DNA from 3 places in the Bacillus sp. GbtcB14 genome. Region 1 is predicted to be linked to each of the others. Evidence: predicted binding sites of a transcription regulator. Region 1 holds the regulator's gene; each other region holds the start of a gene.
The links. The regulator Rex, encoded in region 1, represses fermentation and respiration genes when NADH is low (regulators of the CRP and FNR family bind a similar motif). The targets are predictions, from matches to a motif close to TTGTGAAATATTTCACAA.
Positions count from the first base shown of each region.

Region 2: the regulator Rex is predicted to act here: its motif matches at 7,155-7,172, upstream of KVT31_RS13495 (DUF1641 domain-containing protein).
Region 3: the regulator Rex is predicted to act here: its motif matches at 3,852-3,869, upstream of adhE (bifunctional acetaldehyde-CoA/alcohol dehydrogenase).

Region 1 is NZ_JAGXJT010000027.1:535-11,843, reverse strand. Features, by position in the region: gene KVT31_RS28835 (NCS2 family permease) at 1-152, opposite strand, end outside; purine riboswitch at 281-382, opposite strand; gene guaA (glutamine-hydrolyzing GMP synthase) at 535-2,073, opposite strand; purine riboswitch at 2,238-2,339, opposite strand; gene groL (chaperonin GroEL) at 2,480-4,114, opposite strand; gene groES (co-chaperone GroES) at 4,153-4,437, opposite strand; gene KVT31_RS28815 (CPBP family intramembrane glutamic endopeptidase) at 4,839-5,588, shown strand; gene KVT31_RS28810 (YdiK family protein) at 5,585-5,776, shown strand; gene KVT31_RS28805 (redox-sensing transcriptional repressor Rex) at 5,806-6,435, opposite strand; gene KVT31_RS28800 (ABC-F family ATP-binding cassette domain-containing protein) at 6,623-8,557, shown strand; gene tsaD (tRNA (adenosine(37)-N6)-threonylcarbamoyltransferase complex transferase subunit TsaD) at 8,978-9,994, opposite strand; gene rimI (ribosomal protein S18-alanine N-acetyltransferase) at 9,994-10,437, opposite strand; gene tsaB (tRNA (adenosine(37)-N6)-threonylcarbamoyltransferase complex dimerization subunit type 1 TsaB) at 10,451-11,143, opposite strand; gene tsaE (tRNA (adenosine(37)-N6)-threonylcarbamoyltransferase complex ATPase subunit type 1 TsaE) at 11,124-11,309, opposite strand, start outside.
Region 2 is NZ_JAGXJT010000004.1:162,134-173,442, forward strand. Features, by position in the region: gene KVT31_RS13470 (putative mucin/carbohydrate-binding domain-containing protein) at 1-2,459, opposite strand, end outside; gene KVT31_RS13475 (thioester domain-containing protein) at 3,033-3,953, opposite strand; gene KVT31_RS13480 (aldo/keto reductase) at 4,067-4,906, opposite strand; gene KVT31_RS13485 (MFS transporter) at 4,923-6,086, opposite strand; gene KVT31_RS13490 (winged helix-turn-helix transcriptional regulator) at 6,462-6,806, shown strand; gene KVT31_RS13495 (DUF1641 domain-containing protein) at 7,242-7,682, shown strand; gene KVT31_RS13500 (NAD(P)/FAD-dependent oxidoreductase) at 7,727-8,905, shown strand; gene tyrS (tyrosine--tRNA ligase) at 9,102-10,364, opposite strand; T-box leader at 10,417-10,632, opposite strand; gene murB (UDP-N-acetylmuramate dehydrogenase) at 10,730-11,309, opposite strand, start outside.
Region 3 is NZ_JAGXJT010000001.1:303,419-314,727, forward strand. Features, by position in the region: gene KVT31_RS01590 (YrzA family protein) at 1-174, opposite strand, end outside; gene KVT31_RS01595 (class I SAM-dependent DNA methyltransferase) at 311-949, shown strand; gene mtnN (5'-methylthioadenosine/S-adenosylhomocysteine nucleosidase) at 964-1,659, shown strand; gene KVT31_RS01605 (O-acetylserine dependent cystathionine beta-synthase) at 1,742-2,665, shown strand; gene KVT31_RS01610 (bifunctional cystathionine gamma-lyase/homocysteine desulfhydrase) at 2,669-3,802, shown strand; gene adhE (bifunctional acetaldehyde-CoA/alcohol dehydrogenase) at 4,065-6,668, shown strand; gene KVT31_RS01620 (YrhC family protein) at 6,795-7,022, shown strand; gene KVT31_RS01625 (ABC transporter substrate-binding protein) at 7,179-8,126, shown strand; gene KVT31_RS01630 (FecCD family ABC transporter permease) at 8,132-9,160, shown strand; gene KVT31_RS01635 (ABC transporter ATP-binding protein) at 9,147-9,965, shown strand; gene KVT31_RS01640 (ankyrin repeat domain-containing protein) at 9,932-10,327, shown strand; gene KVT31_RS01645 (GNAT family N-acetyltransferase) at 10,723-11,301, shown strand.

The DNA of each region.
Region 1 (11,309 bases):
GTACCTGCTGGTAACCCTTTAACATTCCCAAGTGACAGCGTAGCAGGATTGACAAATAGTACATAAGCCATAGATAAAAATGTCGTTAAACCCGCTATGAACTCTGTTTTATAATTCGTACCGAGTTCATCAAACTGAAAATAGCGTTTCATCTTACGTTTCCCCCGTTATATGATTACTCGCCGTAATCTCCCTAGCCCTCTTTTATCTATTAAAAATAAAAAAGGCTTCCATTGCATATACATGGAAGCGTTCTATGAATAAAGACAAGTTTCCCCTCATCTTTATCTAAACGCCTCGTAGTCAAGCCATTTACGGTAGCTAGGTAGAAACTTTCGGGCCATATCCCCGATATTATACGACGGCATAATATTCACTTTTCGTTTGAATTACATACTCATATTAACTCGATGAGGTGATTTTGTCAATTTAAAAACGAACATTTTTATAAACTTTTGTATTTTCGTTCGTATTAATGATGAAAACAAAAAGATCCATCTATACATAAATGATAGATGGATCTTTTTTATAATACTATTCCCACTCAATCGTTGCTGGTGGCTTACTTGTTATATCATACACGATACGGTTAACATGTTTTACTTCGTTTACGATACGTACAGAGATTTTCTCTAATACGTCCCAAGGGATACGTGCCCAGTCAGCTGTCATACCGTCGATAGATGTTACTGCACGGATACCTACTGTGTAATCGTAAGTACGCTCGTCACCCATAACACCTACGCTACGCATACCAGGAAGCGCAGTGAAGTATTGCCAAACTTCGCGGTCTAAGCCTGCTTTAATAATTTCTTCACGTAAAATCGCATCAGATTCACGAACGATTTCTAATTTCTCTTCTGTGATTTCACCTAATACACGAATACCAAGACCAGGGCCTGGGAATGGTTGACGCCATACGATCTCATCAGGAATTCCTAGTTCTGATCCTAATACACGTACTTCATCTTTAAATAACGTGTTTAAAGGCTCAATTAATTTGAACTGCATGTCTTCTGGAAGTCCACCAACGTTATGGTGAGATTTAATTGTTTGTGCAGTTGCTGTACCACTTTCAACGATGTCCGTGTAAAGTGTACCTTGTGCTAAGAAGTCCATTCCTTGTAATTTAGAAGCTTCATCATCAAATACGTAAATGAATTCATTACCGATGATTTTACGTTTTTGCTCTGGATCTTCTACACCTTTTAACTTGTTCATGAAGCGCTCTTTCGCATCCACTTTAATAACGTTCATATGGAAGCCTTCGCTAAATGTTTTCATAACACCTTCTGCTTCATCTTTACGAAGTAAACCGTGGTCAACGAAAATACATGTTAATTGGTCACCGATTGCTTTATGAATTAATACTGCTACAACAGAAGAATCTACACCACCGCTAAGTGCGCATAGTACTTTTTTGTCTCCAACAGTTTCACGGATTTTCTCTAATTCTACTTCGATAAAGTTCTCCATGTTCCATCCTTCAGAACAACCACATGCGCCGAATACGAAGTTTTTAATTAAATCGTTACCATGCTCAGAGTGACGTACTTCTGGGTGGAATTGTACACCGTATAAGTTTTTGTCTTCATTGCTCATACCAGCAATTGGACAAGACTCACTTGTTGCATCTACTACGAATCCTTCAGGTAAACCAGTTACTAAGTCACCATGGCTCATCCATACAACTTGCTCTTCTGGAAGGTTCGCATATAATTTTGATTCGTTCTCTACTTTAAGAACAGCTTTTCCGTACTCACGGTGGTTTGCACGTTCTACTTTACCACCGAAGTGTTGTGTCATAAGCTGCATACCGTAACAAATACCGAAAATCGGTAATCCTAGTTCAAAGATTTTTTCATCACAATGTAATGCGCCTTCACCGTATACACTATTCGGTCCACCAGAGAAGATAATCCCTTTTGGATTCATTGCTTTAATTTCTTCTGCAGTAATTGTATGTGGATGAAGTTCACTGTATACACCGAACTCACGAATTCGACGTGCTATTAACTGATTGTACTGACTCCCAAAATCTAAAACGATAATTGTATCATGCTGCTTCTTCAAAATAATCACCCCAACGTTAGTTCTCGTATATAAATATTTTCACCAATTTGGCAAAAAGCATTACTAATATAATAAAAAAAGCCAGTCCTCCGCCTCTAGTCTCATAACAAAGAAAAGGCAGGGGTCTGGCTTTATAAAGAAAGATAGTCTCCGCTCTTTATAAATATAAGACACACTGCCTTCATAGTCAGGTTGTTTACGGTAACCCGGTAGAGACTCTCAAACCTTATCTTTGAGGATATATGAAGGATCGTTTTATATTATCTTCCTAGATTCTAACAATGAAGTATCGATATGGTCAAGAGAGAAAGCGACAAAATTCTACAGAAATTCATTTCCTTTTCTAAAAAACATAAAAAAACATCCATTTCTATATAGAAATGGATGTTTTTTAGGACAAACGGAATTACATCATTCCGCCCATACCGCCCATGCCCATGCCGCCCATGTCAGGCATTGCTGGTGCATTTGGTTCTGGTTTGTCAGCTACTACAGCTTCAGTCGTTAAGAACATAGCTGCAACAGATGCTGCGTTTTGAAGTGCAGAGCGAGTTACTTTAGCTGGATCTACGATACCAGTTTCAAGCATGTTAACCCACTCGCCAGTAGCTGCGTTGAAACCAACGCCTACTTTTTCGCCTTTTAGACGCTCTACAACTACAGATCCTTCTAGACCAGCGTTGATTGCGATTTGACGAACTGGCTCTTCTAGTGCGCGAAGTACGATGTTGATACCTGTTGCTTCGTCACCTTCAGCTACGATAGAAGCTACTTTCGTGTATACGTTCATAAGTGAAGTACCACCACCTGCAACGATACCTTCTTCTACTGCTGCACGAGTTGAGTTAAGTGCATCTTCAATACGAAGTTTGCGCTCTTTTAACTCAGTTTCAGTTGCTGCACCTACTTTAATTACCGCTACGCCACCTGCAAGTTTTGCAAGACGCTCTTGTAATTTTTCACGATCGAATTCAGAAGTAGTTTCTTCTAATTGCGCACGGATTTGGCCAATGCGAGCTTCGATTTGTTGTGAATTTCCGATACCTTCAACTACAGTTGTGTTTTCTTTCGTTACAACAACTTTACCAGCGCGTCCTAAAGATTCAATTGTAGCAGATTTTAAGTCACGACCTAATTCTTCAGTGATTACTTCGCCACCAGTTAAAATTGCGATATCTTCTAGCATTGCTTTACGACGGTCACCAAATCCAGGAGCTTTAACAGCTACTACATTGAATGTACCACGAAGTTTGTTCACTACTAATGTAGCTAAAGCTTCGCCTTCTACGTCTTCAGCGATGATAAGAAGTGGTTTACCTTGTTGTACCACTTGCTCTAATACTGGTAAGATTTCTTGGATGTTAGAAATCTTCTTATCAGTAATTAAGATGTATGGGTTATCAAGAACTGCTTCCATTTTGTCAGAATCAGTAATCATGTAAGGAGATGCATATCCACGATCAAATTGCATACCTTCTACTACGTCTAATTCTGTTGTGAATCCTTTAGACTCTTCTAAAGTAATAACACCGTCGTTACCAACGCGCTCCATTGCTTCAGCGATTAATTGACCAACTTCTTCGTCAGCCGCAGAAATAGCAGCTACTTGTGCGATAGAAGATTTACCTTCGATTGGTTTAGAAATCTCTTTTAATTCTGCAATTGCAGCAGTAACAGCTTTTTCGATACCTTTACGAAGACCCATTGGGTTCGCACCAGCTGTTACGTTTTTAAGACCTTCACGAATCATAGCTTGTGCTAATACAGTTGCAGTTGTTGTTCCGTCACCAGCTACATCATTTGTTTTGCTAGCAACTTCTGCTACTAATTTTGCACCCATGTTTTCGAATGCATCTTCTAATTCGATTTCTTTTGCGATTGTTACACCGTCATTTGTAATAAGTGGTGAACCGAATTTTTTCTCAAGTACAACGTTACGACCTTTTGGTCCAAGCGTTACTTTAACTGCGTTTGCAAGAGTGTCGACACCGCGAAGCATCGAACGACGTGCTTCTTCACTAAATTTAATATCTTTTGCCATAATAATTGACCCCCTTGAATTTTTTAAGATTTATATAATTAACCGATAACTGCTAAAATGTCACTTTCACGTAAAATCAAGTAGTCAGTACCTTCGTATTTCACTTCAGTACCTGCATATTTTGAGAAGATGATAAGATCACCTGCTGCTACCTCTAAAGCAACACGCTCACCATTTTCAAGCACTCGACCAGTACCTACTGCAATAACTTTACCCTCTTGTGGTTTTTCTTTTGCAGTGTCTGGTAATACAATACCACTTGCTGTTTTTTCTTCTGCTTGAACAAGCTCAATTACAACGCGATCACCTAATGGCTTTAGCATGAACAATAACCTCCTCATTTTGTTATGTAAATTTTATTTATTAGCACTCAAGTCACTCGAGTGCTAACACACTTATAATAATAAATAATCTCAATTTCTTTTGCAAGTAAAAAAATCATAATTTTTTCGCAAATTAAGCTATACACTTTTCTATATAGAGTCCCTCTTCTTCTACCTTTACTATATGAATCGTTGTTTCCACTACTCGTATGTTACAATATGAAAGGACACCCTAAGTTGTTTTCGCTACACACACAACTTTCTCCTGTCTTCTATTATAATTTCAAATAAGGATTTACGAAAAAAACATAATTTAAGTGAGGTTTATATCGTAGGTAGCATACTTACATGTTATCCTACCTTATCTCATACACTAGAGTTAGAAAGGATGGTTAAACCATTTGAAAAAACAATATTGGTGGGTTATCGTTACATACATTTTAATGCAGTTATCATCCATTGCTGGATTACCACTTCTGCTGAAAACTGGACTTTATGATAACAGGGGATTTACTAGAGAAGAGAAATTTCAACTCATAACTGGCCACTGGGCAATCATTAGCTTCTTTATTGCATTATGTATCGTACTTTGGTTACTTAGAACAGATATTCGTGACAGACGTTTAGATACAACGCGCTCTACTGTTCCAGCTACGATTGGTTGGATTTTTATCGGGTTCTTCCTAGCATTTTTCTCACAAAGTATTGCCGGTATGATAGAAATGCGTGTATTAGGAATTAAACCTGGATCAGAAAATACAGCGAGACTTATGGATATCGCTAGAACGACACCTTGGTTCCTTATCGTCATCTCTATAATAGGACCTATTTTGGAAGAAATCGTATTTAGAAAAATTTTATTTGGTACACTTTATAAGAAGTTTAACTTCTTTATTGCTGCTATCATTAGTTCTCTCGTATTCGCAGCAATTCATTTTGATTTCACTCACTTATTGGTATACACTTCTATGGGACTCGTATTCGCCTTTTTATATGTAAAAACGAAGCGTATTATCGTCCCTATCGCAGCTCATGTCGCAATGAATACATTAGTTGCAGTTGCTCAAGTTTTAATGAGCAATGAACAAATTCAAGAAATGATTAAAGAAGCTGAAAAAATGCAAGGCTTTATCGGAGGATTTTTAGTATGAGAAACTCACCATTGTTCATGGCTGCATTGTACTTCCTTCTAGGATGTATCTTTACACGCTTCGCCATTACGAACGTAACAGATACAATCTGGAATATGTGGACAATACTATTCGCAGTTATGGCAACAATTGATTTTAATTTGGCACTTCGCCTTATCTTAGTTAAATTCACAAAGAAAAAACAATAATAAAACGCAGAGGTTGCTTCCTCTGCGTTTTATTGTGGATAATTCTTCAAAAAGTAAACCAGTGTTTGTAGCTCTACTGCTAAATCAATATGATGAATTCTTATATTGTCTGACACATTTAAGCGTGCTGGTGTGAAATTTAAAATACCATGCACATTCGTTTCTGCCAATCTATCTGCTACAGATTGTGCTACTGTAGCGGGTACTGTTAATATTGCCACTTGTATATCAGTTGATAAACGTTCTTCTAATTCATCTAAATGATATACAGGAATGCCCCCGATTTCTGTCCCGACTTTCTCTTCACTAACATCAAACGCCATTTCAATTTTTGTATTATTGTTTTTCGTGAAATTATAATGTAAGAAAGCGGTCCCTAAATTACCTACTCCAATAAGCGCTACACGTGTTATATCATCTTGGTCGAGTGTTTCACGGAAAAATGATAATAAATAATTTACGTTATATCCATAACCTTTTTTCCCTAACGCTCCAAAATATGAAAAATCTCTTCGAATCGTTGCGGAATCAACTTTTACCGCTTCGCTCAATTCGGCTGATGAAACACGTTGCTTACCAGAAAGAGATAAGTTTTGGATAAATCGATAGTATAGAGGCAATCGTTTGGCAGTGGCCTGTGGAATTTTTTGCTGATCCATATAACCTCTCCTCTCTTCCTATCTTTATTCATATACTTGAATCAAATACAGAAGTTTAGCACTCATGAATTTCCCTGTATAATAAAGAGAAGAAGTATTCTCTCTTTATTTTAAACTATACACTATTTTTAGTATGATTGAGAAATATAAACATGGCAAAGTTAAGAAATTATTTGAGGTGAAAACATTGATTTTATTACAAGTAAACGCGCTTACGAAATTATACGGTGCAGAAACGATTCTTGCAAACATAAAATTAGAAGTTCAAACGAAAGATCGTATCGCATTAGTCGGACGAAATGGAGCCGGAAAATCTACATTATTAAAAATAATAGCTGGTGAGCTATCCCATGATGGTGGCGAAATTATAAAACCGAAAGATGTCTCAATCGGATATTTAGCTCAGAATACCGGGTTAGAAACGTCTTTAACAATTTGGGATGAAATGTTAACCGTCTTTACACACTTGCAACAAATGGAGACAAAACTTCGAAGGCTAGAGCAAGAGATGGGAAAAGAAGAAAACTTTTCAAACGAGGCTACATATGAAAGATTATTAGCTGACTATGACCAATTACAATTAGATTATAAAGATCAAGGTGGATATCAGTACGAAGCAGATATTCGCTCGATTTTAAGTGGTCTTGGCTTCCCAGTTGAAACGCACCAGACGACGATTTCTACATTAAGCGGTGGACAAAAAACAAGATTAGCTCTCGGTAAATTATTATTAACGAAACCAGACCTACTTATTTTGGACGAGCCTACAAACCATTTAGACATCGAAACATTGACATGGCTTGAACAATATTTACAAGGCTATCCTGGCGCAATACTAATCGTTTCTCATGACCGTTATTTCTTAGATAAACTCGTTACACAAGTATATGAAATTTCGAATAAAGAAAGCAGACGATTTGTTGGTAACTACAGTAAATATTTAGACTTAAAATCAGCATTATACGAGCAAGACATGAAACGTTATGAAAAACAACAAGATGAAATCGCTAAGCTTGAGGATTTCGTTCAAAAAAATATAGCTCGCGCATCTACGACAAAACGTGCGCAAAGCCGTCGTAAACAATTAGATAGAATGGAATTATTGACTAGACCATTAGGTGATTCTAAGTCAGCATCCTTCCACTTCGATATCGAAAAACAAAGTGGAAATGATGTTTTACAAGTAAAGGATGCAACTATCGGCTATGATGAGGATCCTATTATTGAACATGTAACTATGCGCTTAACTCGCGGGGATAGCGTTGCTTTAGTTGGTCCAAACGGAATTGGGAAATCCACATTATTAAAATCACTTGTGAATAAGTTACCACTATTAAATGGTAATGTTTCTTTTGGATCCAATGTATCTGTTGGTTATTATGATCAAGAACAAGCGAACTTAACATCTTCTAAGCGAGTTTTAAATGAGTTATGGGATGAATATCCATTGCAGCCCGAAAAAGAAATTCGCACGATATTAGGTAACTTCTTATTCACAGGAGATGATGTACTAAAACCAGTATCTTCTCTTAGTGGTGGACAAAAAGCTCGATTAGCTCTTGCAAAACTTATGATGCAAAAATCGAATTTATTAATTCTAGATGAACCTACGAACCATCTTGATTTAAATAGTAAAGAGATTTTGGAGAATGCTTTAATTGATTATCCAGGCACCCTTCTATTTGTCTCACATGACCGCTACTTCATTAATCGTGTAACGACGACCGTTGTTGAGTTATCAACAGAAGGTGCACAGGAATATTTAGGGGACTATGATTACTACGTTGAAAAGAAAAATGAAATGATTGAACGCGCAGCATTTGAACAACAAGAACAGCAAGAAAACCAAGCACCTGTTCAAAAAACTGTAGCTCAAGAAAAATTAAATTATCTCGAAGAAAAAGAGCGTAAACAATTAGAACGTCAACGCACTCGAAAAATTGAGGAGCTAGAACAAAATATTGTAGAATTTGAAGAAGAAATTGCTACGTTAGAAGATCAACTTTGCTTACCAGAAATATATGCAGATTATGAAAAGGCTAGTGAAATTACAACGAAAAAGCAAACACTACAAGAGCAACTTGATGCATGTATGGCAGAATGGGAAGAATTACATTTATAAAAGTATGAATAAGAAGGATGTCTCATAAGTCGGGATTTTTGACTATGCGACATCCTTTTTGTCTTTTAGTTGGGATGAACGTCATATTGTATAAACAATTCGACACGACATATCGATTTACCGACAAAGTTTGACATTGTTAATAACTCCTATCATAAGAGCGCATTTCAAAATGTTTTTTAGAGATATCTTCTTGTTATTTATTTCCCGAAAAAGAATACATTTAAAGGTCAGACTTCATCTGATTTATCCACAAGTTTATACACATATCCACCTTTGTAAAATAAACCCCAAAACAACTTTTCCACATTATCCACAATTAACAAAAAAGTTATCAACATTTTATATACACAATAAAACCCACATTATCAACAGATAATATGGGTTTTATCCACAAGCTGTGGTTAATTTTGTGCATAACTATGCTTCAATATCTAATCCTGGATTTGCATTTAAAGCTAATGTAGCACGTTTTCCTTGTTCATATGCAATTGTACCTGCCGCTGCAATCATTGCTGCATTATCGGTACATAAAGATAATGGAGGAATAATTAGCTCAATATTTTCTTTTGCCGCAAATTCCGCTTCCAAACGTGCGCGAAGTCCTTTATTCGCAGCTACTCCACCAGCAAGAAGCAGTTGCTTTACGTTATACGCTTCCGCTGCACGAGATGCTTTCGTTACAAGTACATCTATTACACTCTCTTGGAAACTTGCTGCTAAATCTTCTGGTGCAATTTCTATCCCGCGTTGTTTTGCGTTATGCACAGTGTTGATAACTGCTGATTTCAATCCACTAAAACTGAAATCATACGAATCAGGTTCTAGCCATGCACGAGGCAGAACGATTGTTGGTTCCCCTTCATGTGCAAGGCGATCAATATGAGGGCCACCTGGATATGGCATAGATAACGTACGAGCTACTTTATCATATGCCTCTCCAGCTGCATCATCTCTTGTTTCACCAATCACTTCGAATGAACCATGTTCTTTCATATAAACAAGCTCCGTATGTCCACCAGATACAACAAGTGATAGTAGTGGGAATTGAACTTCTTTTACTAAACGGTTCGCATAAATGTGCCCGGCGATATGATGAACACCCACTAGAGGAATATCATGTGCAAAAGCCACTGCTTTCGCTGCATTTACGCCTATTAGAAGCGCTCCTACTAAACCAGGTCCTTCTGTTACAGCAATTGCATCAATATCATCAAATGTGATATTTGCTTCTTTTAAAGCTTCTTCTAACACAACTGTAATTTCTTCTACATGATGACGAGATGCAATCTCTGGTACAACTCCGCCAAAACGTTTATGACTTTCAATTTGTGATGCAACGACATTCGCAATAATTTCCGTTCCATTTTTAACAACTGCTACTGCTGTTTCATCACAACTTGTTTCAATACCAAGTATAATCGTATTTTTTTCCATTATATATTCACCCACATTACGAGACCATCTTCCTGATTGTCTGCATAGTATCGTTTACGAATTCCACCATTTTGAAATCCGTATTTTTTGTATAACTGCTTTGCTACTTCATTTGATACACGTACTTCAAGTGTCATCGTTTTTACCCCTAGATCTTTCGCTTCAGAAATAACTTCTTTCAATAAAGCATCTCCTAGCTTTTGACCTCTGTATTCTGGCAAAATAGCTATATTTGTTATATGTGATTCATCAATAATTATCCACAATCCACAATACCCAATTACACGACCATCTTTTTCTAGCACAACATAATGTGCATGTTCATTCATCGTTAACTCACGGTGAAAGGCATCTGCAGTCCAAGGCGTTGAAAAAGATGCTTCTTCAATAGCTACAATTTGAGCGATATCATCGAGTTCCATCTTTCTAAATATCATATCCATCTTCTGCAAGCTCCTACTTATTTTGACTTTCTAACCACTTTGTTTCAGCTTCAGCTAAACGAAGATAACTAGGAACAAATGAATGTACATCTTGTTCTTCTTTTTGTAATCCTAAAAACGCCAGTTCACTTGGTCTAGGGTTATTTTTAGTAAAAGGAGCAAATACAGCTTGATCGCCTAAATGTTCTATTATTGTTTCTTTGTGCAGTTTAACATCGTTACCAATAAATAAAATCGGCTTCCCTTTATCCTTTAACATTTGCAACCAGTCTACAATAAGGATGATTCGGTCTTCTTCTATAGAAGTTAAATGCTCTCCTTCATATGTATATAACCCAGTATAAATTTGTCCACGTCTTCCATCAAATAAAGGACAGATCAATCCATTAAAATTAGCACCGTTGGCAGCAACTACTTCTAAACTTGATACACCTACAATTGGTATTTGAAGTGACCAAGCTAATGTTTTTGCAGCTGTCACACCTATGCGAACACCTGTATATGACCCAGGTCCAGCAGCTACAACGATTTTAGTTAATTCTTTCGGTTTTACACCACATTCTTTTAACAATTTCTCTACAGCTGGCATAAGACGTACAGAATGATTTTTTGTTAAGTTTGTAATGATTTCCCCAATTACGTTTCCTTCCTCAATAAGGGATACACCCATTACGTAATTTGAAGTATCAATTGCTAGTACTTTCATCTTGTAATAGCTCCTCACATAATCTAATATATCGATCTCCAATTGGCTCGAGTACAATTTTCCTTGTATCATCTCCAGCATGGAATAAACTAATTTGTAACTTCTCGTTTGGTAAAAATGCTTCTATTAAATGAGCCCATTCTACTACGGTAATTCCTTCACCGTA
Region 2 (11,309 bases), on a different contig from region 1:
ACATCTCCATACTCGAACTGCATACCATTCACTTGCTTCGCAAAGTTCTTTGATGTTTCTTGTCCTTCTGCTGTTACATGTTTTTTCTCTTTTCCTTCTCCATCGTATAACGTGATTCCCATGTATAGCTCTTTATCAAAATATTTATGGATTTGACTATCCATATCAGTCGCATGGAACTTCTTATCATCATGCTTTAACGTTACCACTGAAGCAATATCATTGTTATATCCCACATATGCGATACTATCTCCATACGTCACTTCCAATGGTACTTCTGTCACTTGCTTATTTCCGAAACGATCCTTCGTTTCCACTTTTACCTTTTGTTCACCAATTTTCGATGTACTTGGCTTCTCTACAAAACCAATCACTTCTCCATCTTTTACTTGTACGAATTCTTTCGGATCTAGTTTGTCTACATCCATTCCGACTACTACTTTTTGCGGTTTCGTCGTCACTTCTTGTAAACTGTCTTTTAACTCAAACCCTTGCGGAGTAATTTTGAATAATTTTTCTTCTTTATTTTTAGCTTTCCCTTGATCTACAAGTACGTTATTTTTGTACCATTTCAGACGGCTTGGTTCTGCGTGGAATACTTTTACTACATCACCATATTCAAAATCCAATTCATTTAGTTCCATTGCGAATCGTTTTCCAGTTTCTTGCCCTTCTGCTGATACACTTTTCTTCTCAATTCCATTTCGATTATATAGCTTTAAGCCCATATATTTTTCTTTTTCAAAACGGTAATGTATTTCATTATTAGTAAAGTTTACATTTAATTTTTTTTCATTGTGACGCAGCATCACTGTCGACATTACATCATTTGAAAGTCCTTGAAAAACTATACTGTCACCATAAACTCCATTGACTTGAACAGGAATTGAATTTTTATTTCCTTTCTCATCTTCAATTTCTACTAACACTTCCTGTGTTCCATTCTCTAATTTAGGAGGCCATATAATCTTACCTGTTACTTTTACATTCTCTCCTAAATTTTGAACGAGTTTACTTGCTTCATTCTCATCAAACTCTGTACCAACTAAAAGGTTTTGCACCTCATTAGCAGGTTCACCATACGGAACTTTATATGGTTCAACTTGCTTTTCACGAATATCATTACTATCTGTAGCTTTCCATATTTCCTTCTCTAATTTAGGTAAATTTAATTTTTTTATTTTCTCTCTAATATCATCATTTGGTGTTAATCCCCATTCTTCAAAGAAAGGAATTAAATTTTGCCCTGCCACTTGTGATGTCATATAAATAAATAGTTGCTTTTTCTCTTCATTAGAATGAGGCATTTCACTCTGTGGTAACAAACGATAAGCTTGATGTAACCTAGGATAAAAATGTTCTCCATACACTACATTTAACTGCCAAAACATTGTAAGGGGATTAATGTCATCAATGACCCTTTCTGTTTTAGGTCTCTCTAAATACTCAAATGAATTTTTATAGTGCTCATCCATTTCTAATTGATTCCCTAACGCCTTTTGAACAGCTAATGAGTAAATATTTACTGTGACTTCGCTTACTTTAGACCACTTCCAAGGTTCTTGCTGATGTAAGTGTCCAACTTCATGCCATGGTCCCCAGCCATCCTTTTCAAGCACTTCTATATCTAAAACTCTATTCATTGCGCTTGGAATATATCCTGTATGATAATTTGTTGCAAACATAAAGTCATCTTCAGCAGGCTTTCGTTTTTCAACAAACTGAACATAATGAATTGGAGATTTTGTAACCCCAACACCGTCCTCAGATAGTCCAGCCACTGCATTTTCCAAACGAATAATTTTATCGTGCAATTTCATTAAATCTGTTGGATCCGTATTCTTCATATATTTCTGCACCGAATCGTAAGTAGTAGTGATTAAACTTCTCTCACCTTTTAATTCAACTGCATAAGGATCCTTATATTTCTTCAACATCTCATCCCAATCTTTTTCCGTATGCTTACCTAAAATAAACAAAGGAAAGTGGCTACCGCCATTCGTAACTGAAGCTGTTACTTCCCCTTCATTATTCATATTGTAAAAATATAAAATACCGCCTCTTGGAGATGATATAACGTTTTTCCCTGGTTTTAAATCAAACTCTTCTGGCCCCTCCTCATCATAAGATCTCGTTCCTATGAAAGCTTGAATAGTCTGTGTTCCTTTTATATCAATTGTAATCTCTTCATTTGGCGCCGCATAAATTCCAGTCGGCTCATTAGCGGAAAGTTTCCAAGTAACTCTTAAGCGGTTATTTTCTTCTTCCACACTACCTTTTCCCGGCAGCTGAAATACCCTCTGCTCAAATTTATTCTCTTTAATCTCTTCTAAATTCCCGCCCTTATTCTCTTCCAAAGGTGCGGCATATCCTTTCGATGCTTCGAAAGCTACTGGTGATAATAATGTAGATATACATATACCAGCTACTAATACCCTACTCGTCTTTTTCTTCGACATAATCTGTGTCCCCTGTTCCTTTATTTAGAGAAACCATCCTATATATTCATTTAATGAGAAATCCTATTATTTTTATACAAAAATTTAAAGAATAGACTAACACCTCGCACACCTATATCAATTACTACCGCATTTCTCTCCATGTATTCGCTTTCTTACATTGTAAAATTTTTATGTAATATGCCCTCCTCACTTCTCTCTACTTGTGATGAGTTCTCTTTGTACATAAAAAGAGAATAGTAAAAGATACTTATCAGTCTTGTCATCTATACATCTAAAAATAAAAATAACAATAGAATCTTACATTTTCTTCATATATGACCATCTATAGGTAGTTTTTCCAAATGAATTTTACACGCTTTCTACTTTGTTTGATAGCCTTTCCAATCAGAATAATGTTACAATTTCGTGAATACAATCTATTAATTGTAACGTTTGAATTTTAATATATTTATATTATTTTTAAATAAACTAGACACTGTATAAACAGTATCTTTACCCTTCATATAGTTTTTCTAATATAATTTTATCATTCATATAAAAAAGCACTGGCACACGGCCAATACTTTTTCATTATCTCTTTTGATTCGGTTTATGCGGTTCGTTTGGAGTATGTGGTTTATTATTATGATCATGACCATTTCCTTTTTTCCAGCTCACTGATAACTCCGGACTTGTTTTTTCTTCACTACGCTCAAGTAATACTACTGCATTTTGAATTGTCGGTGTGCCTTTATGTGCAATCCCTTGTAACTTCGTTAAATTCCCTGATACTTTAAAGCTAAATCCACCAGCTGGTGTCTGTTTCGGAATTAAGATACGGAACTTTTCTCCTACATTGAATTCCGTTTTCGCTTCGCCTTTTTCATTTACAAACTTCGTGCCCGCTGGTGCACCTGTTGCTTGCACTTTATATGTTCCACTTTTCGCGTTTGTTTCTACTGTGTATAAACCTGTTTCAAAGAAATCATTTTTCAATACTGCTTGTTGTTCTTCCGATGGTACTACACTCATCGTAATTTCTTGTAAATCTTCACTAGCACTTGCTTTTGCAACAATGTCTTTCGTTACCTTTTCTACGTTTTTATTTCGGAAATCTAAATCATTAATATCGATTTGTTTTAACGCATTCCATACTGCAAGCTGTGTTGCATAATGGGCATCTCTCCAATCAGAAACACCTAATTCTTGTGGGCTCTTTTGTGGATATCCATTTAATAATACACGGTATACGTTAATATCCACTTTGCCCATTTCCGGTAAATCTTGACCGCTTGGAGATTTCAAATCTACATTTAAACAAAAGGCAATTTTACCATCTGCTGTTTTAATAAGCTCTGTTCGAATTGGTTTCTTCTTTGACCTACTATAACTCCAATCCATTTCATACTTTGTATGATCCATAACTTCCGCGAATGCTTTTTGAAGTGGGAATAACACAAATAAAACACTTAAAAACATAGCTAAAAGTTTGAACGATTGCTTTATATTCATGTTTACAGCCCCTTATAACAAACTTAATACTAAGTAGTATTTAATTAGAAAATATTTTTATGCACAAAAAAAAAGAGTGCATAAAAGCACTCTTTTTCTTTCTTACTTTAATCTTAGAAATCGAAGTTATCAGGATCTGGACCAACGCGGTGATTTTGATTTAATGCATCAATTTTTTCCATATCTTCTTTCGTTAATTCAAAGTTAAATACATCAGCGTTTGCAATAATACGGTGTTCTTTCGTTGATTTTGGAATTGTGATTACCCCATTTTGAAGGTCCCAACGTAAAATAACTTGCGCTGTCGTTTTACCGTGTTTCTCAGCAATTGCTTGTAATGTTTCGTTATCTAATAATTGACCTTGCATTAGTGGTGACCATGCTTCCATTTGAATACCTTGTTCTTTACAGAAAGCTTGTAATTCTTTTTGCGTTAAACGAGGGTGGTATTCTACTTGGTTAATCATTGGTTTAATTTCTGCATCCTTCATTACATCTTGTAAGTGATGGATTTGGAAGTTACTTACACCAATTGCACGTACGCGCTCTTCTTTATAAAGTGTTTCTAGCGCTCTCCATGTATCTTTATATTTTCCTTCTACAGGCCAGTGAACAAGATATAGATCTAAATAATCTAGTTCTAATTTCTTTAAGCTTTCTTCGTATGCAGCAATTGTTGCTTCATATCCTTGGTCTGCGTTCCATACTTTTGAAGTGATGAATAAATCTTCTCTTGAAATACCAGTTGCTTCGATACCTGCACGAATTCCTTCACCTACAGCTTTTTCATTTCCGTAAATTGCAGCTGTATCGATGCTGCGGTATCCTGCTTTAATCGCTGCTTTTACAGCTTCTACAAGTTCTGGTCCTTCTTCTACTTTAAATACACCTAAACCGAACCAAGGCATTTCTACACCGTTATTTAATACTGCTTTACTTTGTAAATTTTTCATTTTATTTTATCTCCTTTTATTTTACTTGATCTCTTTTTTCTAATGTCATACTCCATGCTGTTAAAATCACAGCAGCTACTACCATAATGCCGCCTACCCAAGCAGTATGGATTAACCCTAATGAATTTGTTACAAGGCCACCTATATAAGAACCTAAAGCGATCCCTCCGTTAAATGCGGCAATATTAATTGCTGAAGCAACATCAACCGCACTCGGAACAAAACGCTCTGCCAATATAACTACATATACTTGCAGCCCCGGAACATTCATAAATGCGAATAGTCCCATAAAAATAATTGTAATTAATCCAGCTACTTTAAATGGCGCCGTAAATGTTAAAACAAATAATATAATCGCTTGAATCAAGAACATGTAAAATAGCGCTCGAATCGGATTATGATTCGATAATTTTCCGCCAACCATATTCCCTATCGCAATGGCGATCCCATACACTAATAAAATGATAGTAACAGTACTTGCTTCAAATCCTGTTACTTCTTGTAATAGCGGTGATAAATACGTAAATGTTACGAATGTACCGCCGTATCCAAGTGCAGTAATAATGAAAACAAGTAACAGTCTTCCATTTTTAATTAGTTTGAATTGATCACGAAACGATACAGGTACACCATTTTTTAAATTAGATGGGACGAGTATGCTGTTTGCGATAAAAGCAATAATTCCAATTACAACAATCACCATAAATGACGCTCTCCAGCCAAATTGTTGACCGATAAACGTCCCAATTGGCACACCTGTAATAGTCGCAACTGTTAATCCAGTAAACATAATCGCAATGGCGCTAGCACGTTTATTCTCTGGTACGATTGCAGCCGCAATTGTAGATCCTATCGACATAAACACACCATGTGCAAATGCAGATACAATTCTTGCGATAATTAATATAGTGAAGCTTGTTGCTACTGCCGCAATACCATTACCAATAATGAAAATAACCATAATCCACATTAATAATGTCTTTCTCGACATACTAGCCGTTAACGCTGTTAAAACAGGAGCTCCTACTGCCGCTCCTAACGCATATAAGGAAACTGTTAAACCAGCTGTTGTAACCGAAACATTTAAATCCTCCGAAATAGATGGTAATAAACCGACACTAATAAATTCTGTCGTTCCTATTCCAAATGCACTAATCGCTAGTGCTAATAAAGCAAACATACTTCTCCGATTCGTCTGAACTTCCGAAGATGGTACTGTATACGAACTCAATTGAATTCCTCCTTATTACAAGAAATCCAATCATAATAGTGCGATAAAAAGGCCTTTTTATCTTCTAAAAATATATATTTAATCTCTACAAATGCTATTATGAATGGTTTCATTCCTTTTTGAAAGAACGCACTTTAAAGTACGATAGGCACCAAAAAGTAACATAGGTACTTTTTGGTTCCGTACTACTCATTTGCCTCTTACATGTGCTATTATGAAACATATTTAACATGATAAAAAGTACGTACTTTAAAGTGCTATAGGTACTAAAAAGTAACATTTGTATAATTTAGCTTACTTTACTCATAAAGGAGGGTTTTATATATGAAGAAATACAATATTCCTGTAGAAGCAACTTTAGAAGTTATCGGCGGCAAATGGAAGGTTGTTATTCTTTGTCACTTAACGAAAGGTACAAAGCGAACGAGTGAACTAAAGCGTTCCATGCCTGGTATTACACAAAAAATGTTAACACAACAATTACGTGAACTAGAAGTCGACGGCGTTATTCAAAGAAAAGTATATAACCAAGTCCCGCCAAAAGTAGAATATTCTCTTACTGATTACGGTTGGTCTTTAGAATCGATTCTTGATTCTCTTTGTACTTGGGGCGAATGCCATCTTGAAAAGGAAGGTAACACATCGATGCTAATTGCGGAAGGTGAATAATAGAAAAAAGGAAAAAACGAACATGAATTTGTTCATTTTTTCCTTTTTTTCTTATTATATATGTACATTTCTAACTGAAACAAAATATTTTATACGCTTTCATACCTTGTCAGTACTACATTATACACTCAATATCAAATAATTAGGAATCATTTTTATGTTAACATAGGTGTATATAGTATATAATATAGGATATATATTATATACACTTTCCGGTAACGGACCTTTTCCATTATACGGACAAGCCATATATCGGACAGTTCATAAATAATAGGTAAGACGTTATGGTTTTAGATTTATGTTTGCAGCTTACTTGCTGTCATAAATTTAAAGGCATTTTATTGTGCTTTGTGAAACTTTGTATAAAGTTTCGTAACCGTTTACTATCTTACTTATAAAAAATAAGAGTATTGCTATCGTAAAGGAGAATTGGAGATGCCAGAAACTATGACTCAAACAAAGCCAGAACAAGAAACTGTACAAATTTCTGCTAGCCAAGGACAACTTGATGTACTTGATCAGTTGTTAAAACCTGAGGTACAAGAATCATTAACAACACTAGTAGAACAGCTTCCAAAATTAACTGAGCTTGTTAACATTTTAACTAAGTCTTATGACTTCGCTCAAACTGTTGCTACTGATGAAGTATTAAAAAGCGACACTGTCAGCGCAATCACAGAGCTTGTAGAACCTGTAAAAGATACAGTAAAAGGCATGGCTGCAACTGCTATCGAAGCGAAAGATCGTGCTGACGAAAGCAACGAAGTTATCGGCCTATTCGGTCTATTAAAATTACTAAAAGACCCACAAGCACAAAAAATGTTCCGCTTTGTGAACGCATATCTTCAAATTAGTGCAGAACGTAACAATAAATAATTTAACTTATAACAACAATTAGTAAAGACGGGGGATATCATACTATGTCAAAACAAATTGTCATCTTAGGCGCTGGTTATGGCGGTCTTCTTGCCGCTTTAAACGTACGTAAATATTACAGCAAATCAGAAGCACAAGTTACAGTGATTAACCAATACCCAACACACCAAATCATCACTGAACTACACCGCCTTGCAGCTGGTAACGTTGCTGAGCAAGCAATTGCAATGCCACTTACAAAGCTTTTCAAAGGTAAAGATATCGATCTTAAAATCGCAACAGTTGAGTCATTCTCAGTTGATAGCAAAGAAATCAAACTAGCTGGTGGCACTACTTTATCTTACGATGCACTTGTAGTTGCTTTAGGAAGTAAAACTGCTTACTTCGGTATTCCAGGACTAGAAGAAAACAGCATGGTATTAAAATCTGCTGCTGATGCAAACAAAATCTACAAACACGTTGAAGACCGTATTCGTGAATACGCTAAAACGAAAAACGAAGCTGATGCTACAATCGTAATCGGTGGTGGCGGATTAACTGGCGTTGAGCTAGTTGGTGAGCTTGCTGACATTATGCCTAAACTTGCAAAAAGCCACGGCGTAAATCCAAAAGAAGTTAAACTTCTTCTTGTTGAAGCAGGTCCAAAAATTCTTCCAGTATTACCAGACCATTTAATCGAACGTGCAACTACTAGCTTAGAAGCACGCGGCGTTACATTCTTAACTGGTCTTCCTGTAACAAACGTTGCTGGCAATGAAATCGACTTAAAAGACGGTCAAAAACTTGTTGCTAACACATTCGTTTGGACAGGTGGCGTACAAGGTAACCCATTAATCGGTGAATCAGGTCTTGAAGTAAACCGTGGCCGTGCAACAGTTGATGCATACCTACAATCTACTTCTCACAAAGACGTATTCATTGCTGGAGACAGCGCTGTTGTCTTTGCTGAAGACGGTCGTCCATACCCACCAACTGCACAGATCGCTTGGCAAATGGGTGAGTTAATTGGATACAACTTATACGCAGCACTAGAAGGCAAAGCATTCGAAGAGTTCGCACCTATAAACTCTGGAACACTTGCTAGTCTAGGACGTAAAGATGCTGTTGCTACAATCGGAGCAAGCAATACTCCGCTTAAAGGTTTACCAGCATCATTAATGAAAGAAGCAAGTAACGTTCGTTACTTATCACACATTAAAGGTCTATTCAGCTTAGCTTACTAATCTGAATATAAGCCCGAATCATGCCCTGCATGGTTCGGGCTATTTTTATCCGCAATTCTCTCTAACTTATTTATTCGGCAGAAGAATAATATAATCCTCTTTAATTATCAAAATATACTGACTTTTTTATATCGAAATTGTGTATATGAAAAGAGCGGAAGTAGATATCTTACCTACTTCCACTCTTTCACAAGAACTATTCTCCTAATTTCACTAAGCTGTAGTTCTTCTTCCCTTTACGAATAATAATAAATCGTCCATCAAATGAATTTTCTACAGTAACATCCGTAGCTACATCCGTTACTTTTTCACCATTCATAGATATAGCTCCATTATTAATGTCTTCACGTGCTTGTCTTCTAGATGGTTCAATCCCTAAATCAACTAGCCACTCTACAATATTTTTCGTCTCTTTTGAAGACTGGAATGTTGGCATCTCTTTAAATCCTTGTTCAATTTCATCAGCTGTTAACAATTTAATATCTCCGCTAAATAATGCCGATGTAATTTTCACAGCTTGCAATAATGCTTCTTCTCCATGAACGAATTTCGTCATTTCTTCCGCTAATACTTTTTGTGCTTCACGTTTATGAGGCTCTGTTTCTACCTTCACTGCCAATTCATCAATGCGCTCTTTCGTTAAGAACGTAAAGTATTTCAGGTATTTCACTACATCACGGTCATCTGTATTCACCCAGAACTGGTAAAATTCAAACGGTGTCGTTTTTTCAGGATCAAGCCAAACCGCACCACCTGCTGATTTACCAAACTTCGTACCATCTGATTTCAATAATAACGGAATCGTTAATCCGAATACTTTCGCTTCGTGCCCTTCTAACTTACGAATTAAATCTAAACCACTCGTAATATTTCCCCATTGGTCACTACCACCAATTTGCAGTTGCACATCTTCTTTCGTGTATAAATGATGGAAGTCCATCGCTTGCAAAATTTGGTACGTAAATTCCGTGAAAGAAATTCCTGTATCTAAACGACTTGCTACAATGTCCTTCGCTAACATGCTATTAATGCTAAAGTTTTTCCCGTAATCACGTAAAAACTCAATAATGTTTATTTCATGTGTCCAGTCGTAGTTATTTACCATCTTCACTTCGCTATTTCCGCCAAAATCAAATAGCTTTTTCATTTGCGCTGTTAACGCATCAACATTATGCTGAACGACTTCTAACGTTTGAAGTTGACGTTCTGATTGACGTCCGCTCGGATCACCAATTGTTCCTGTTGCCCCACCAATTAAAATAACCGGATGATGGCCAGCTAACTGGAACCTCTTCATCATCATAAACGGAATCAAATGTCCAATATGCATACTATCACCAGTCGGATCAACTCCGCAGTATAGTGAAATCTTTTTCTCTTCTACTAGCTTACGTAAACCTTCTTCGTCCGTCTGTTGATTAATGGCGCCGCGCCATTCTAATTCATCAATAATATTCATCTTTTGTCATCCCCTCTATTTTTTTGAAAACAAAAAGTCCCTATGTCTATGACATAGGGACGATTATTCACCGTGTTACCACCCAGTTTGTAAAAATAGCATAGCTACTCATACCACTCTTAGCAATAATATCGATTGCCAATCCGCTTAGCATTACCTAAGATACTCCAGAGTGTAATTCGCAAGTTTGTTTGTGCTAGGTTCCAGCAACCCCTAGCTCTCTCATTAACAGTGACAAACTGCTACTGGGCTCTTTCAACGTATATTATTTGTTAAATTATTAGCCATTATATTGAATTGAAAACAAATTGTCAACAATACCCAAATGTTATTTTAAAATAATTCACATTTTCATACGTATTTCGTTACTCTTTATCTTCTCCAATAATCCTTACTTCTCGCTCTAACTTCACGCCAAATTTCTCTTCAACGGTCTTTTGTACAAAGTGGATTAAATCAATGTAATCTTGTGCTGTTCCATTATCCACATTCACCATAAATCCAGCGTGCTTTAAAGAAACTTCCACTCCGCCAATTCGCTTACCTTGTAGTCCTGATTCTTGAATCAATTTACCAGCAAAGTTATTTGGTGGGCGCTTAAATACGCTACCACATGAAGGGTATTCTAGAGGCTGTTTTGATTCACGTTTAAACGTTAAATCATCCATTTTTTCTTTAATTTCTTCACGTATACCTTCTTCAAGTTCAAATCGCGCTTCAAGAATAATGTAATGATTGTTCGCAAATACACTCTTACGATATCCAAATTCAAATGCTTCTTTCGTCAAAGTACGTAGCTCTCCATCACCTGTCATTACAACAGCTTCTGTTAATACAAACGATACTTCACCGCCGTAAGCACCGGCATTCATATATAATGCTCCGCCAACTGAACCTGGAATACCACAAGCAAACTCAAGACCCGTTAAATTATGATCTAACGCA
Region 3 (11,309 bases), on a different contig from region 1:
ATATGGCCTTTTGCTTTCAGGATCCATAACCATTTGATGCGAGATGTGATGAACTTCAAGCATAAGTGCTTTATTATTATCGATTTGTTCACTAATTTTTCGTTCCAAAGAAGCTAAGTCTCCTGCTTCGAAAAACTCTACTTTATCTTCTAACATTTCAAAGGTAAATGACACGAAGACGACCCCTCTCCTATGTAATCAACTATAGTGTAACAAAGAAAAGAAGGAAATACCATGTACATTTCAATTGACATTTTTGGAAAGAGGGCATATCATACTGATAAAACCGATAAGAAAAAGGGGAATTTTTATGGGTACAGAATTTAATGGTTTATTTGATGAGTGGGCTCATACGTACGACTCATTTGTACAAGGCGAAGATATACAATATAAAGAAGTTTTCGCCCATTATGAGGACATTCTAGAGGATGTAGTTAACAAGTCATTTGGTAATGTATTAGAATTTGGTGTTGGTACAGGTAATTTAACAAATAAGTTATTACTTGCTGGCCGCACAGTTTACGGTATAGAACCGTCACGTGAAATGCGCATGATTGCGAAAGAGAAATTGCCGCAAGAGTTTTCCATTACAGAAGGTGATTTTCTTTCGTTTGAAGTCCCAAATTCAATTGATACCATAGTAAGCACCTATGCATTTCATCATTTAACAGATGATGAAAAAAATGTAGCGATTGCGAAGTATAGTCAATTGCTAAACAAAGGTGGTAAAATAGTGTTTGCTGATACGATATTTGCAGATCAAGATGCATATGATAAAACTGTTGAAACAGCAAAACAAAGAGGTTTTCATCAGTTAGCAAACGATTTGCAAACGGAATACTATACACGTATTCCAGTCATGCAGTCTATTTTTGAAAACAATAGCTTCCATGTAACGTTTACGAGGTTAAATCATTTCGTTTGGGTAATGGAGGCAACTAAGCAATAGAAAGAGGGATTAGATTGAGAATTGCTGTAATTGGAGCAATGGAAGAAGAAGTACGTATTTTACGTGACAAATTAGAACAAGCAGAAACAGAAACGGTTGCGGGTTGTGAATTTACGAAAGGACAATTAGCAGGACATGAAGTAATCTTGTTAAAGTCTGGTATTGGTAAAGTAAATGCAGCGATGTCAACGACAATTTTATTAGAAAGATATAAGCCTGAAAAAGTAATTAATACTGGTTCAGCTGGTGGCTTCCATCATTCTCTAAATGTTGGAGATGTAGTTATTTCAACAGAAGTTCGTCATCATGACGTAGATGTAACAGCATTTAACTATGAGTATGGTCAAGTACCAGGAATGCCGCCTGGATTCAAGGCTGATGAAGCATTAGTTGCATTAGCTGAGAAATGTATGCAGGCAGAAGAAAATATTCAAGTTGTAAAAGGTATGATTGCAACAGGTGATTCATTTATGAGTGATCCGAACCGCGTTGCAGCAATTCGTGATAAATTTGAAGATCTTTATGCAGTAGAAATGGAAGCAGCAGCTGTTGCACAAGTATGCCACCAATATGAAGTTCCGTTTGTTATTATTCGTGCACTTTCTGATATTGCTGGTAAAGAATCAAATGTTTCATTTGATCAATTTTTAGATCAAGCAGCTCTTCATTCTACAAACTTTATCGTGAAAGTACTAGAAGAGTTAAACTAATGTAACAAAAAGGCAACTGTCTCATATAAAGAAAATACATACAGTTGCCTTTTCTTTATTGGCAAATAAGGGGGAGAACACGATGAATGTATATCGTGGAGTTCATGAGTTGATTGGTCATACACCAATTGTAGAAATTACTCGTTTTTCACTTCCAGAAGGGGTCCGTTTATTTGCAAAGCTTGAATTTTATAACCCAGGCGGAAGCGTTAAGGACCGTTTAGGAAGAGAATTAATTGAAGATGCGTTAGAAAAAGGGCTTGTTACCCAGGGTGGAACAATTATTGAACCGACTGCTGGAAATACTGGTATTGGACTGGCACTTGCAGCGTTACAACATGATTTACGCGTTATTGTTTGTGTACCCGAGAAATTTAGTATTGAAAAGCAAGAATTAATGAAAGCACTGGGCGCAACGGTCGTGCATACACCAACTGAACAAGGGATGACCGGCGCAATTGCAAAAGCAAAAGAATTAGTAAATGAAATACCGAATTCATACTCTCCAAGTCAGTTTGCGAATGAAGCAAACCCGCGTGCGTATTTCAAAACAATAGGTCCTGAACTTTGGTCGGCACTTAACGGAGAGATTAACATATTTGTTGCAGGAGCAGGAACTGGTGGTACATTTATGGGGACTGCATCGTATTTAAAAGAGAAAAACCTTAATATCAAGACGGTTATTGTGGAACCAGAAGGATCCATTTTAAATGGTGGTAAAGCTGGTTCTCATGAAACAGAAGGGATTGGCCTTGAATTCATTCCGCCATTTTTGAAAACATCTTATTTTGATGCAATTCATACAATCTCTGATCGAAATGCATTTTTACGAGTGAAGGAATTAGCGCAAAAAGAAGGACTGCTTGTTGGAAGCTCTTCAGGAGCAGCATTTCATGCAAGTTTACTTGAAGCAGAGAAAGCAGCGCCAGGTACAAATATTGTAACGATTTTTCCTGATAGTAGTGAGCGCTATTTAAGTAAAGACATATACAAAGGATGGGAATAAAAAATGAGAGCAAAGACAAAGTTAATTCATGGTATTCGCATAGGAGAACCTTCAACTGGATCTGTAAATGTACCGATTTATCAAACAAGTACGTACAAACAAGAAGCGGTTGGTAAGCATCAAGGATATGAATATTCACGTACAGGTAACCCAACACGTGCAGCTTTAGAAGAAATGATTGCTGTATTAGAAAACGGGCATGCTGGATTTGCATTTGGTTCAGGAATGGCTGCTATTACAGCTACAATTATGTTATTCTCAAAAGGTGATCACGTTATTTTAACAGATGATGTGTATGGCGGAACGTACCGCGTTATTACGAAAGTATTAAACCGCTTCGGTATTGAGCATACATTTGTAGATACAACAAACCTAGAAGAAGTTGTTGAAGCGATTCGTCCAAATACGAAAGCGATTTATGTAGAAACGCCAACGAACCCATTACTAAAAATTACTGATATTAAGAAAATATCTACTCTTGCTAAAGAGAAAGATTTATTAACAATTATCGATAACACATTCATGACGCCATATTGGCAGTCGCCGATTTCTTTAGGAGCAGACATTGTACTTCATAGTGCAACGAAATATTTAGGAGGTCATAGTGACGTAGTTGCAGGCCTAGTAGTTGTAAACAGCCCGCAATTAGCAGAAGACCTTCACTTTGTACAAAACTCAACAGGAGGCATTCTTGGGCCACAAGATAGCTTCTTACTACTTCGTGGTTTAAAAACATTAGGAATTCGTATGGAAGAACATGAAACGAATTCACGCGCTATTGCTGAGTTCTTAAATAATCATCCAAAAGTAAATAAAGTATATTACCCAGGTCTTGAATCACATCAAAACCACGAATTAGCAACAGAACAAGCAAACGGATTTGGTGCTATTATCTCATTTGATGTAGATAGTGAAGAGACATTAAATAAAGTACTTGAGAAACTACAATACTTTACACTTGCTGAAAGCTTAGGAGCAGTAGAAAGTTTAATTTCTATTCCATCTCAAATGACACATGCATCAATCCCAGCTGATCGCCGCAAAGAATTAGGAATTACAGATACATTAATTCGTATTTCTGTCGGTATTGAAGATGGTGAAGATTTAATTGAAGATTTAGCACAAGCGCTAGCGTAATAAAAAATGCACTGCTTTATATTAGCAGTGCATTTTTTATTACATTATTTTGTGAAATATTTCACAAAATAGACATACACAAACGAAATGATTTCATGTATATTGAATTCAGGAAATGTTATTCATGAACAATCTTGTGAAACATTTCACAAACAATGAAATTCATGTAGGAAAGCATCTCTATTTTTTTATGTTAATTGGGACTTATTTTGACCTATAGGGACATATAAGGACCGTGATAGTAGAATAGGAGGAAGTTTACATGGTAGTCAAAGAGAAAGTTGTAAATGAAATGCAGGAAGTAAAAAAGATGATTGATACGCTAGTAAATAATGGTCAACAAGCTTTACAAGCATTAGAGAGTTTTACACAAGAGGAAATTGACAACATTGTTCATGAAATGGCATTAGCAGGTGTTGATCAACATATGCCGCTAGCAAAATTGGCGGTTGAAGAAACAGGCCGTGGTGTGTATGAAGACAAATGCATTAAAAATATTTTTGCCACTGAATATATTTGGCATAGTATAAAGCAGGATAAAACGGTAGGAATTATTCACGAAGATCCTCACGAAGAAATAATAGAAATCGCGGAACCTGTCGGTGTAGTAGCTGGGGTAACGCCAGTAACGAATCCAACGTCGACAACAATGTTTAAAGCGTTAATTACGATAAAAACGAGAAATCCAATTATTTTCGCATTTCATCCTTCCGCACAAAAATGTTCTGTGGCAGCGGCGAAAACCGTATATGATGCAGCGATGAAAGCTGGTGCACCAAAGCATTGTATTCAATGGATTGAAAGACCGTCTGTTGAAGCGACGAAACAATTAATGAACCATGACGGTGTAGCACTCGTTCTAGCAACTGGAGGCGCTGGTATGGTGAAATCAGCTTACTCTACTGGAAAACCAGCGTTAGGCGTTGGTCCTGGTAATGTACCGTGTTATATAGAAAAATCAGCACATGTAAAACGAGCTGTTAATGATTTAATTTTATCGAAAACATTTGATAACGGTATGATTTGTGCATCGGAACAAGCAATCATTGTCGATAAAGAAATCTATGATGATGTGAAAACAGAAATGACTGAAAACAATTGTTACTTTGTAACAGAAGAAGAAAGAAAAAAACTAGAAAAGCTCGTTATAAATGAAAATACATGTGCAGTAAATAGTGATATTGTAGGGAAATCAGCACAGTATATTGCCGAATTAGTTGGGATTACTGTTCCTGAACATACAAAAATGCTTGTAGCTGAAATTCAAGGTATCGGAGCAGCATATCCGTTATCTCGTGAGAAACTGAGTCCAGTATTAGCTTGTGTGAAGGCGAATTCATTAGAAGAAGGATTTACATATTGCGAAGAAATGTTGAACCTCGGTGGTTTAGGACATTCAGCAGTTATCCATTCTACAAATAAAGATGTGCAAAAGCAATTTGGGTTACGTATGAAAGCTTGCCGTCTCATTGTAAATGCACCTTCATCACAAGGTGGAATAGGGGATATATACAATGGATTTATTCCATCACTTACACTTGGTTGTGGTTCATACGGAAAGAATTCAGTTTCCCAAAATGTAACAGCGACTCACTTATTAAATATAAAAAGGCTGGCAAATAGAAAAAAGAATATGCAGTGGTTCAAATTGCCACCAAAAATTTATTTTGAAAAACATGCTACAGCGTATTTAGCAAATATGCCTAACATTTCACGTGCATTTATTGTAACGGACCCTGGAATGGTTGAACATGGCTATGTAGATACAGTCGCGCACTATTTAAACAAGCATGCAAATGATGTGAAAGTTGAAGTTTTCTTTGAGGTTGAACCAGATCCATCAGATGAAACTGTCTTTAAAGGTGCGGAAATGATGAGAAGCTTTAAGCCAGATGTAATTATCGCACTTGGTGGTGGTTCAGCTATGGATGCAGCAAAAGGAATGTGGTTATTCTATGAGCATCCAGAAACGACATTCTATGGCATTAAACAGAAGTTTTTAGATATAAGAAAACGTACATGTAAATATCCGGAATTAGGAAATAAGGCGCAGTTTGTTGCGATTCCAACGACATCAGGAACGGGATCAGAAGTGACACCATTTGCGGTTATTACAGATAAGAAAAATAATATAAAGTATCCGCTCGCGGATTATGAATTAACACCAGATGTAGCAATTGTTGATCCACAGTTTGTAATGACAGTACCACCACATGTAACAGCAGATACTGGTATGGACGTATTAACGCATGCAATCGAGGCGTATGTGTCTGTTCTAGCAAATGACTATACAGATGGATTAGCATTAAAGGCTATTGACCTCGTATTTAAATATTTACCAAGAGCATTTAAAGATGGAAATGACGAAGAAGCACGAGAAAAAATGCATAATGCTTCTGCAATCGCAGGGATGGCATTTGCAAATGCTTTCTTAGGTATTAATCACAGCTTAGCGCATAAAATTGGACCGGAATTTCATATTCCGCATGGGCGTGCGAATGCAATTCTTATGCCGCACGTAGTTCGCTATAATGCTATTAAGCCAAGAAAACACGCATTGTTCCCAAAATATGAGCACTTTGTGGCTGATGAACGTTATGCACATATTGCGAGAATGCTCGGGCTTCCAGCAGGCTCGACAGCAGAAGGTGTGGAATCACTCGTCCAAGCAATTATTGAGCTTGGAAAAAGCTTAAATATAAATATGAGTATTGCAGGACAAGGAGTTGCTAACGACCAATTTGAAGAGGTTGTTGGATTATTAGCAGAAAGAGCTTTTGAAGATCAATGTACAACAGCTAACCCAAAATTACCTCTCATTTCAGAGTTGAAAGAAATTTATATGGAAGCATATAAAGGAGAGTAATGGTTATGAAAGAGTCGCAATAAAGCGGCTCTTTTTTATTTGGAAAACATCTCCCAGAATGGCTGTATTTACTGGTCTTTAAGTTTAATAGAATATGATACAGTGAAATAGAGGAGTGAGAATATAATGAAAGAATTACAGGGAAAAATAGAAGATTATACTCGGTTCGGACAAATTCTTCTCGCTGTAAGTACATTGTTAATGGTTGGCTTATGGATTCCGAATGGAGCAAAAGAAACAATACAATCTTTTGTTATGATGGGGAGCACCGTTGTATTTTTAAGTTTATCATTCTTTTTCTTTCAGCGTGTGAAAGTGATGCGAGAACAGTTAGAGGGAAACGAATGTGAATAATATTGATAAATAGAGCGTTACAAAAAGAAGGAATCTTTTTTGTAACGCTTTTTGTTTTTCTATAAAGTGTATGCGGTTTATATTGACAATGATAATCCTTATCAATTAAAGTAGAATAGTAGTTAGTGATTATCATTATCAGTTAGAGGTGGAAGAATGAAAAAATCTATTACGCTATTCACAGCGATTTTATCTATTTTTTTCTTGTTAATAGGTTGCAATGCAAAGGGAGACGAAAAAGCATCTGCAACAAAAACAGAAAAAGGAAAAGAGAAAATCGAAGTTACCGACCTGTCAGGAAGAAAGGTAACGTTCGATAAAGTGCCAGAGAGTTTTGCAACATTAAGTATGGGGGACATGAATATTATTCATGCTTTAGGCGGAAAAATAGTAGGTCGTCCGGATGCAAAAATAACTCTTCCAGAGGATTTAAAGAAAGTACAAGTAATCGGGAATGCACATCAACCGAATTTTGAGCAAATTGCTAGTTTGAAACCGGATGTACTTATTGCTAACAATGGGTTCCAAAAGAATGTTCCAACGGTTGAAGGACAAGGAACGAAAGTAATGATTTCTTCTGCGAATTCTGTACAAGATATTCAAAAGAATATTGAACTATATGGAACAATAATGAAGAAAGAAGATAAAGCAAAAGAACTTAATCAAAAGATTAATGATCAAATGAAGACATATGAGAAAAAGAGTGATGTGAAAGCACTGTTAGTGTACGGAGCACCAGGTACTTATTTAGCAGCACTACCAACATCTCTATCAGGTGACATTTTAGTGAAAACGGGCGGGAAAAATATTGCGGCTGACTTTCCAGAAATGAAGGAATATCCGCAATATGCGCAGCTAAGTGTAGAACGCATTATTGAGGCAAATCCAGATGTGATTTATTTAATTACACATGGGGATCCAAATAGCGTTAAAAAAGCATTTGAAGGCGAAATGCTGAAAAATGAAGCGTGGAAAAATTTAGATGCAGTAAAACAAAACCGTGTAGTTATTTTGCCACCAGACTTATTTGGGTCAAATCCTGGAACAAAAGTTACAGAAGCAATGGACTTTATGTATAAAAGTATACAAGATGTAAGGAAATGATAAGTATGGAAAGTAGCGAAGTAGTAAGGGAAAAGGAACATCCTTTTGCGAAAAAAAGATGGATAATAGCAGTTACTTTAGTTGTATTAACGATTCTAGGTCTTTTTTACGGCCTTTTCGCAGGAAGCCTATCCTTTTCTTTACGAGATATTCTAACAGGCATACAAGATGAAGGTTCGACGGTTCATCGAATTGTATGGGATCTTCGTATACCGAGAGTGCTCGTTGGATTTATAGTAGGGACATGTTTAGCTGCATCTGGTGCCCTGCTGCAAGGGGTTATGAGAAATCCTCTTGCAGACCCTGGTATTATCGGGGTTTCATCTGGAGCAGGCCTTGTAGCAATTGTAATTATGATTTTATTCCCTCAGCATATGGCATTTTTACCGCTCGGGGCATTTTTAGGAGCTTTCATAACGGCGATGGTCATTTATGCTTTATCATGGCAAAAAGGGGCACCACCTTCAAGGATTGTCTTAGTAGGTGTGTCGATCAATGCGTTAATTGGTGCAGCGACGTCAGCGTTAATGTTATTACATAGTGACAAAGTACAATCCGTGTTACCGTGGTTAGCAGGTGGCATTGGTGGTGTAAGTTGGGCACATTTAAACATGATTATTTATTATGCAATATTTGCTATTATATTAGCCTTCTTTGGTATTAAGCATATTCGAGTATTAATGCTTGGAGATGAAATGGCGAAATTATTAGGTTATAACGTGGAGAGAAGCCGGTTTTATTTAATAGTAGTAAGTACATTATTAGCTGGAATTGCAGTTAGTGTTTCTGGTCTTATTGGATTTGTCGGTCTTGTCGTACCACATATGCTACGTTTATTAGTTGGAAATGACTATAAATATTTGCTGCCATTATCATGCCTTGGCGGAGGGATATTACTTGTTTTCGCGGATGCGATAGCTCGAAGTTGGTTCGACCCAATAGAATTGCCTGTTGGTATTTTATTATCCTTCTTAGGTGGTCCGTTCTTCTTATATTTAATTCATAGAGGAGGAAAACAACGTGATTTCCGTTAACAAAGTGTTTTACGCACATTCTGAAAGATTTCAAATGCAAAATATGAATGTACATATTAAAGCTGGAGAGGTCGTTAGTTTAATTGGACCGAATGGATCGGGCAAATCTACTTTGCTTCGTTTAATGGCAAGACTACTTAAACAAAGCAAAGGGGATATTATTTTAGATGGAAAAAGTATTCATACAATGAAAAGTGCCGATGTAGCGAAGCAATTAGCGATGTTACCACAAATGCATGATCATCAATTAGATTTAACAGTGAAAGAATTAATTGAATTTGGAAGAGGTCCTCATAAATCATGGAGCAATCGCTTAAATAAAGAAGATGAAGAAATTGTTGATTGGGCATTGTCTGTTACAAATCTTGAAGGGTATGAATATCGCCTTTTACAATCTTTATCAGGAGGAGAAAGACAACGTGCCTGGATTGCAATGACGCTAGCACAACGTACAAATGTCTTATTATTGGATGAGCCAACAACCTTTTTAGATATCGTTCATCAGTTGGAAGTAATGGAACTTGTGAAACGGTTAAACGAGGAGTTTGGAATGACAATTATAATGGTTTTACATGACATTAACCAAGCGGTTCAATATAGTGACCGTTTACTCGTATTAAAGCGAGGGAAGCTTCAGTATGACGGTATACCAGAAAAAGTGTTATGTCATGAAATGTTCCAACGTGTATTCGGCATAGAGGTAGATATTTTTCAAGGTAGCGACAAGCCATTTTTTACACCAAAACGAATTTCTAAAAAAGGAGGAGCAAGATGCGAACAGAAGAATGTATTACCACTGAGTTAGTAAGAGAATTTGTTATGGCAGCTCACGGGGATCTAGAAAAAGTACAGGAGCTGTTGGCTGAATCTCCAAGCTTACTTCATGCCTCTTACAATTGGGGCGGGTCAGATTGGGAAAGTGCGTTAGGAGCAGCGGCACATGTAGGTCGTAAAGATATTGCTCTCTATTTACTAGAAAAGGGTGCTCGAATAGATATTTTTGCGGCCGCTATGCTTGGAGAATTAGAAGTTGTACAAGCTATTTTAGTAGCACAACCAGAAGCATTGCATGCACCTGGTCCACATGGTATTTCCCTTCTTCAACATGCACGAATGGGTGGAGAAAAAGCACAGCGTGTATTTGAGTATTTAACGGTGCTCTCTTAATGACCGCAAAGGTTCTTATGTGCGGTAAACTTTTCACTTTCATATAATTGGAAGTGAAAAGTTTACCGCCCGTTAGAACGGGATAAGTATCTAGTATATTTGAAAATCCTACACCCCCCTCAATTGTAGTTTTCTTTATGCTAGTTATGATATGGATGCAGTAGACAATATTTGTCTACTGCCTTTTTTATATTTAGTAAGATTGAATATTCCGTGTTTTGTTGCTGATTCATTTATCCCACATTAAGGGGCAGTAAGACTCCCGCCTCAAAATTCAGCTAGAGCAAAGAAGTTAGGCTGGAGGTCCACTGTCCGTAAATGTCCGATTGGTGAGGGCTAATAATCAGTGGGGATGAACAAAACCCCCCACTGATTAAAGTTTCACTTTATAATAAATAGTAACAATTCATATACATACAAAACATGATCGTGAAATAAATAACAAATTCGTGGGGAGGGGTGCAGAAATGTTTCATACAGATCGTTTGCAAATTCGTAAATATACAATGGATGATTTACAGTTCTACGCTTCACTATGGGGAAATGAGAAGGTAATGCGCTATATTGGAAATGGAACATTAAAAACATATATGCAGTGTAAAAAAAGTTTAGAGGAGTGGGTGATTCCTAGCTATAAAAACGGTCTTGGTTTATTTGTATTGATTGAAAAGGAAACGGGAATACGAATTGGTCATGCAGGATTAGTAAAGCAGCAGGTAGATGGAAAAGAGGAAATTGAAATTGGGTATTGGTTATTACCTCAGTATTGGGGAAAAGGGTATGCGAAAGAAGCAGCGGCAGCATTTCGAGACTATGGCTTCCAAGCGTTACGAATGAATAAATTAATTTCTCTTATTAATCCAGACCACCCTGCCTCAATCTTTGTTGCTAGAAAAACAGGGCTTAGTTATGAGAAAACAACTTCATTTCATGGGATGGATGTTCTCGTTTATTCCATTAAACGCGTTGGATGAAAAAGGGT